3 regions of the Arthrobacter sp. TJ-238 genome follow, and region 3 is predicted to be linked to each of the others. Evidence: riboswitches for the same ligand, from Rfam matches in the RefSeq annotation. Region 3 holds a riboswitch; each other region holds the start of a gene.

Region 1 (2,193 bases), on a different contig from region 3:
CGCCTGACCCTCTCCGCCGCGCTCGACGAGGAGGGCGTGCCGCTGCCCGCCGAGCTGCGTTTCGTGGACCAGCGCATCTTCGGCGGCATGTTCGTCGCCGACCTGCAGCCCACCGGGGACGGTCACCCGGGAGGGCTGGGGGAGGGCAGCCTGCCCCTCGTGCCGCACCAGGCCGCCCACATCGCACGCGACCTCCTCGACCCCGCTTTCGACCCCGAGGCCTTCCACCGGCGCCTTCGCGCCCGCAGGACCGGACTCAAGCGCGCGCTGCTCGATCAGGGGCTCGTCTCCGGCATCGGCAACATCTACGCCGACGAGGCCCTGTGGGCGGCCCGTTTCCACTACGCCCGGCCCACCGACACCCTGCGGCGCCCGGACACCCGGCGGATCATCGAGGCGGCCACCGGTGTGATGACCCGCGCCCTGGCGGCCGGGGGCACGAGCTTCGACGCCCTCTACGTGAATGTCAACGGTGCCTCGGGCTACTTCGCGCGGGATCTCGAGGCCTACGGGCGCGGCGGCCAGCCGTGCCGCCGTTGCGCGGACGAGGGCCGGCACACGCTGATCCGCCGGGAGTCCTTCATGAACCGGTCCTCCTACCTCTGCCCGCACTGCCAGCCGAGACCACGCAACGCGAGGACGTAGCCTCCCCGGGCCAGTGACGTGATCTTTCCCTCGTGATCCAAACGTGACAATCCGGGACCTCTCGCGTACCGTTGAAGCCGTGCCCGCGCCACCACGGCGGGGCACTCATCCTCTTTCAGCCGAACCCTGTCGATGAGGATGAACCGTTCGCACAAACCATTCGACAGGGGCGGGGGAACCAGTAGCGGACTCTTCAACGAGTCCTAGGGGTAAAGACACGCGTTGACCAGCCTGGGGGCGTTGGTCGGCAGGTGCGTGTCCGGATGTCCCATCCGAACCCGACAGCTAACTTCGCAGGCTTTGGGAAAGGCAACAGCATGTCCAAGAGCCATATCGCGCGCCACCGGGCCGTCCCCACGCGCACCAACCCCCTCGTCACGGCCTCACGCGCCGTCACTGCGACCGCGTCCGTCGCCGGCAAGCCCGCCGCGGTCGTCGTCACCGCGTCCGGCCTCCTGTTCGGCGCGGCACTTCCCGCCAGCGCAGCCGGTGAGATCAGCACCGACACCCAGCAGTCCACCGCGAGCACCACCGCGGCCGGCACCTACACCGTGCAGGCCGGCGACACGCTCGGCAGCATCGCCTCCTCGCACGGCGTCAGCCTCGATGCGCTGTTCGCGGCCAACGGCCTCGGCTACGCCTCGGTCATCTACCCCGGGCAGTCCATCTCGCTGGGCGGTTCCGCCGCCCCGCAGCAGTACTCCGCTCAGTCGGTGCCCGCACAGTCCGTGGCCGCACAGGCAGCGCCCGCGCAGGCAGTGCTCGCGAGCACCACGGCGACCCCGGGCAACTCCATTGGACTCAGCACGCAGTCCGCCGCCTCCATCGCGCCGAGGGCGGCCTCGCTCCCCGGGATCGTCGGCACGGCGATGCAGGGTGTCGGCTCGGGCTACGTCTTCGGCGGCACCGCCTACGGCGCCTGGGACTGCTCAGGCTTCGTCCAGTGGGCCTACGCACAGCAGGGCATCAACCTGCCCCGCACCACGTGGGCGCAGTTCGCCGCCATGACGCCCACCAGCACCCCCCAGCCGGGTGACCTGGTGAGCCAGAACGGTGGCAGCCACGTCGGGATCTACCTCGGCGACGGCCAGATGGTCAGCGCGCTGAACCCGTCGCAGGGCACCCAGGTGCACTCGGTCAACGTCATGTCGGTGGACGGTTACTACACCCGCTAGAGCGGACAGACGGCGCAGACCGGCGGCAGACGCCGGTCGCGACACGCAAAGGGCGGGGTGCTTGCACCCCGCCCTTTGCCGTACCCGGCTTCGGGTGTACATTCCGGCGGGTCACGCCTACCCGGAGGAGCACCGATGTTTCGAGGATTCGCCACCGTCACCTTCTACGCCGACGATCTCGCCGCCGCCCGCGACTGGTACACGGAACTGCTGGGGACAGCGCCGTACTACGCCTTCCCGCCGCCCCCCGAGCCTCCCGCCTACCTCGAGTTCCGGGTGGGTGACGACGAGGACGAGCTCGGGTTCATCGACCGGAGGTACGGGCCCTCCGGGGCGTCCCTCGGGCCGGGTGGCGCCGTCATGTTCTGGCACG
Region 2 (2,193 bases), on a different contig from region 3:
GATGACCTGGCCGTTGCCGACGTAGATGGCCACGTGGCCGCCGGTGATCACGAGATCGCCGGGGGCGGGGCTGCTGACGACGTCGCCGAACTGGAAGAACTGGCCCGGGGCGAGATCGCCTACGGACTTGCCGACCGAGCGCAGTGCCTTCTCGACCATGGCGGTGCAGTCCTGGGCGACGCCGATCTGGGCGTACGCCGAGCCGACCAGGCCGGCAGCGACGCCGGAGGACGGGGCGGGAGCAGGAGTGGGCTTGGGAGCGGGAGCGGGAGCCGGTGCGACGGCGGCGGGCGCTGCGGCCGGTGCCACGGGAGCGGGAGCGGGAGCCGGTGCGACGGCGGCGGGCGCTGCGGCCGGTGCCACGGGAGCCGGTGCGGCGACGGGGGCCGGTGCCACGGGAGCCGGTGCGGCGACGGCAGCCACGGCGGGAGCGGCCGGCGCTGCGACCGGAACGACGGCGACGGGCGCTGCGACCGGGGCCGGCGCGGCGGGTGCCTGCTCCTCGACCACGGGAGCGGGCGCCTCGACGACGGGCTCGGGGGCGGCGGTGACCTCGACGGCCACGCGGTCGAAGGAGACCGTGGCGGTGGCGGGGACGGTGACCTCGGCCGAGACGACCCGGCTCACGGTCAACGCCGTGGAGGACGCTACTTCGCGCTCTGCGGGGGTGGCCCCGTGGGCCGGGAGGCCGGCGGTGAGGACGAGGCCCGAAGCGGCGACGATGACGGCTGCCTGGCGGCCGACCGATCCGGCGTTGGAGGTGACTGCAGTGGACAGGTTCGTCAGCGCACTGACGTTCCGGGCCGCACGGTGGCGGCCCAATGAAGAGCTATTGGACACGTTGGATTGCCTCTCCCAACGCCTGCGAGGTGAGCTGTCGGATTCGGATGGGAGTCACCCGGCCGCTGCGTGAAGCAGCGACTTAACCCCAAGGATTTCGGTTACGAAACCCAGAAATTGGTTCCCCCGCCTCTGCCATGCGATGGTGCGGACGGACCTCGAGCAATGGCAGAGCTAGGCGATTTGCAGGAGGGTGCCGGATCTAGAGCGAATTTGGCACGAGATGAAAGCTACCTCACAACCACCCGTTTGTCACGTTACGATCACGAAATGGTGTGTTCTTGGTGACGACGCCGGTTCGGAGGACCTTCTGCACACCCGCGCGGCGGCGGCCGAGTCCTCAGGCGGCGACGGAGACGAACACGTGCGAGGCCACCTCGGGCGGCAGTTCCAGGGCTCCCTCGACCCCCGGGACGCGGACGGACACGTAGTCACCCACGGATTCGAGATTGAGCTGCGCTCCGGGACGGAGGCCGCCCTCGTCGAGCTGCGTGAGCAGTTCAGGATCCACCTGGATCGGCTCGGCGAGGCGCACCAGGGTGACCTGCTTCCCGGGTGCATACGTGCCCATGGCGGACAGCAGGGTCACCACGCCGTCGGTGAACCGCTCGGACTCGATCCCGCCGATGGCCGCGAGTCCGGGGATCGGGTTGCCGTACGGCGATTCGGAGGGCTTGCCGAGGAGCTCGTAGAGCCGCCGCTCCACCCGCTCGCTCATCACGTGCTCCCAGCGGCAGGCCTCGTCGTGGACGTAGGCCCAGTCGAGACCGATGACGTCGCTGAGCAGCCGCTCGGCCAGACGGTGCTTCCTCATGACGCCCGTGGCCCTGTGGCGGCCCAGTTCGGTGAGCTCGAGGTGCCGGTCACCGGAGACGACCACGAGACCGTCACGCTCCATGCGGCCGATGGTCTGGGAGACGGTCGGACCCGAGTGGCGAAGGCGCTCGGCGATGCGCGCGCGGAGGGCGACGATGTTCTCTTCCTCGAGTTCAAGGATGGTCCGCAGGTACATCTCAGTGGTGTCGATGAGGTCCGTCATGCGGTTCAGCTCCTTGGTGCGGTGCGGGTGCGCGGCTGGAATGCCTCACGCCGGTGAGGCAGGCCAAAGCCGCCACGGACTGCTCCGCCCCACGCCCCCCAAGGTTAACCCATGGCGCAACGGCCCCGGCAATCGGGCGGAGCGCGGTCAGGGCGGCTTCCCGCAGCCGGTTAACAAATGGAGGGCCCGGGACCGCTGGGGCAGAATGAGGCCGTACCTGCCGCCCAACAGCTGGAGCATCGCATGAGTGACTCGCCCCGTATTCCCGACCACCTCCTGCCCTCGGACGGCCGTTTCGGCGCGGGCCCGTCGAA
Region 3 (2,193 bases):
GCCGAGGGGGTCACCGCGCTTCACAGTGGTGCCGGCGGGCGCCTCGAGGGCGCTCATGTGGTTGTAGGTGGTCTTCAGCCCGTCGCCGTGGTCGATCACGATGCGCTGTCCTCCGCCGTAGGCGTGCCAGCCCGAGTCGACGACCGTCCCGGCGTCCACGGCCTTCACCGGGGTGCCGCAGGCGCTGGCGTAGTCGACGCCCGTGTGGAGCTCCGTCCCGAAACCGCCCATGGGGTTGACCCTGTACCCGAAGGTCGAGGCGACCGTCGGGGACTCCACCGGGGCGCTGAAGGCCTTGCGTTCCTTCGCTGCCGGTGCGAGGGAGGCCGAGAGCGCCCGCGCACTCGCGATGCTCGGGGCGATGCCTTCGGCGGCGGGCCCCGCAGCCTCGAGGCCGAAGGTCACCGTGGCTCCCACGGGCGCGGTGACGGCCTGCGATACGCCGGATGCGGGGGCAGCGTCCGCACCGTCGGCAGGAGCCGAGGTGGCCGACGGCGCGACGGCGCCCATCAGCAGGCCGGCCGAGGCCAGGACGATGCCGGCGGTGGCGGCGCTGTCCCGGAGGCGGGTGAGCGACGCAGGGACAGTGCCGCCCCGGGATGCCGTCCGGCGGGTCGCCGGGGGACGCGCGTCCATCCGTCGCTGAACCGGCGACGGCGTGCGTCCGCTGCTGCGGACGCTGCGGCGCGACGGCAGGGACACGGTGGCATTGTCGGCCTCGGCGGCGTCGTCGACGGCGTCGATGGCGTCGACGGCGTCATCGACAGGGATGTCGCGCGCGGCCCGCTCCCGGGCCCGGAGTTCGCGGCGGGTCAGCGGTGCGGAAGTGCTGGGACGCGGCGCATCCCCGGAAGGAGTCGGGACTGCGGCGGGCGCGGACGCATCGGGTCCCGGCTCCACGGGCGCGACGCCTCGGGTCGGCGCGAGAATGGACGGTGCAGCCGGCGAGGAGGCCGCGAAGAAGGGGCTGTGCACCGGGTGGGGCTGCGCACGCAGCGAGCGGCGGTTCGGCGGAGGGGTGTGCGCGGGAAGCTGCGGCGTCGCGTGGTGCTGGTCCGGGCGGGCGCCGGACGCGCGACGGCGCCCGGACATGAGCGTCTGGGTCAACTGCATACCTCTCTCACACGCCCGCGAAGTTAGCTGTCGGATTCGAGCAAGAGTTGACTCGGCCCCCTCGGCGCGGTCCTCGGTGCGGCAGAAGCGCAGGAAGGACCGTGCTGTCGACTATGCGTGAGGGCTTCACCCCGAGGCGGCTCGTGCCGCCGGAATGTGGGTCCTCCACCCCTGTCACAGGTTGTCCAGGCGGTCCGCTGACAGGGTTAGGCGTGCGGACCTGAATTCCACGATGGAGCTTTGACTGCTCAAACATTAGGCGAGGAAAGGCGGAGTTACAATTCCGTTATCCAACCTGTGGACAATTCATGCCATACTTCATCCCGCCATCAGGAATCCTGAGGAAATGTGCGGCAGAACCTGAGTTTCGGCCGCGGAAAGCACTGTCAGGACAGCTCGGCCCGCCCCTTGCGCCAATACCCCATGAAGGCAACCTGTTTCCGGTCCACCCCGACGTCACGCACGAGGTAGCGGCGCAGGCCCCGGACCACGGCGGCCTCGCCCGCGATCCAGGCGTAGAAGGGCTGGGTCCCTGGAGGCCGTTCCGGGTTGACGGTCGATTGCACGATTGCCGCCTCGAGCAGCTGCGGTGTCTCCCAGAGGATGGTCCTGTCGATGTCCACGTCCTCCGGCTCGCTGCCGCCGCTGGCGGTGACCTCTCCGGAGAGGGAGACCCACCCCGGCAGCCGCACCGCGTTCCGGACGGCGGTCTCGAGCAGCTCCCCGTGGGTGCGCCGGCCGCGGGCGAGCCAGGTGATGGAGACCGAGGAGCGCGTGTCGATGTTCTGGAAGTCCGCGCCGTCCGGCACCTCGAGGAACGCATGGCCGCTGATGTCCTCGGGGAGCGACTCGAGGATGGCGCTGATCGCGGGCACTGCGGTCTCGTCGCCGGCGAGGAGCACGTGCTGGGCGAGGCCCGGGCTCCACTCGATGCCCCCGTAGGCACCCGCTGTCGCGCACTGTGCGGCGGCGGAGTTGGGTCCGATGACGCACACCCGGTCCCCGGGCCTTGCCGCTGCAGCCCATTCGGAGGCGGGACCGCCGCGGCCGTCCTCGTCGAGGTGCATCACGAAGTCCACG

What was found. Region 3 has a riboswitch for cyclic di-AMP ahead of AC4D2O_RS09050 (M23 family metallopeptidase). Riboswitches for the same ligand answer to the same signal wherever they lie in the genome.
Region 1: it holds a riboswitch for cyclic di-AMP, as region 3 does, so the genes downstream of both, AC4D2O_RS13430 (C40 family peptidase) here and AC4D2O_RS09050 (M23 family metallopeptidase) in region 3, are expected to answer to the same signal.
Region 2: it holds a riboswitch for cyclic di-AMP, as region 3 does, so the genes downstream of both, AC4D2O_RS03585 (NlpC/P60 family protein) here and AC4D2O_RS09050 (M23 family metallopeptidase) in region 3, are expected to answer to the same signal.

What each region holds. Positions count from the first base shown of each region.
Region 1 covers NZ_JBZCNH010000006.1:6,054-8,246, forward strand. Annotated here, with positions in the region: gene mutM (bifunctional DNA-formamidopyrimidine glycosylase/DNA-(apurinic or apyrimidinic site) lyase) at 1-645, shown strand, start outside; cyclic di-AMP (ydaO/yuaA leader) riboswitch at 784-960, shown strand; gene AC4D2O_RS13430 (C40 family peptidase) at 963-1,820, shown strand; gene AC4D2O_RS13435 (VOC family protein) at 1,956-2,193, shown strand, end outside.
Region 2 covers NZ_JBZCNH010000002.1:48,260-50,452, reverse strand. Annotated here, with positions in the region: gene AC4D2O_RS03585 (NlpC/P60 family protein) at 1-840, opposite strand, end outside; cyclic di-AMP (ydaO/yuaA leader) riboswitch at 846-998, opposite strand; gene AC4D2O_RS03580 (iron-dependent transcriptional repressor DtxR) at 1,181-1,879, opposite strand; gene serC (phosphoserine transaminase) at 2,123-2,193, shown strand, end outside.
Region 3 covers NZ_JBZCNH010000004.1:36,823-39,015, reverse strand. Annotated here, with positions in the region: gene AC4D2O_RS09050 (M23 family metallopeptidase) at 1-1,107, opposite strand, end outside; cyclic di-AMP (ydaO/yuaA leader) riboswitch at 1,111-1,336, opposite strand; gene AC4D2O_RS09045 (siderophore-interacting protein) at 1,500-2,193, opposite strand, start outside.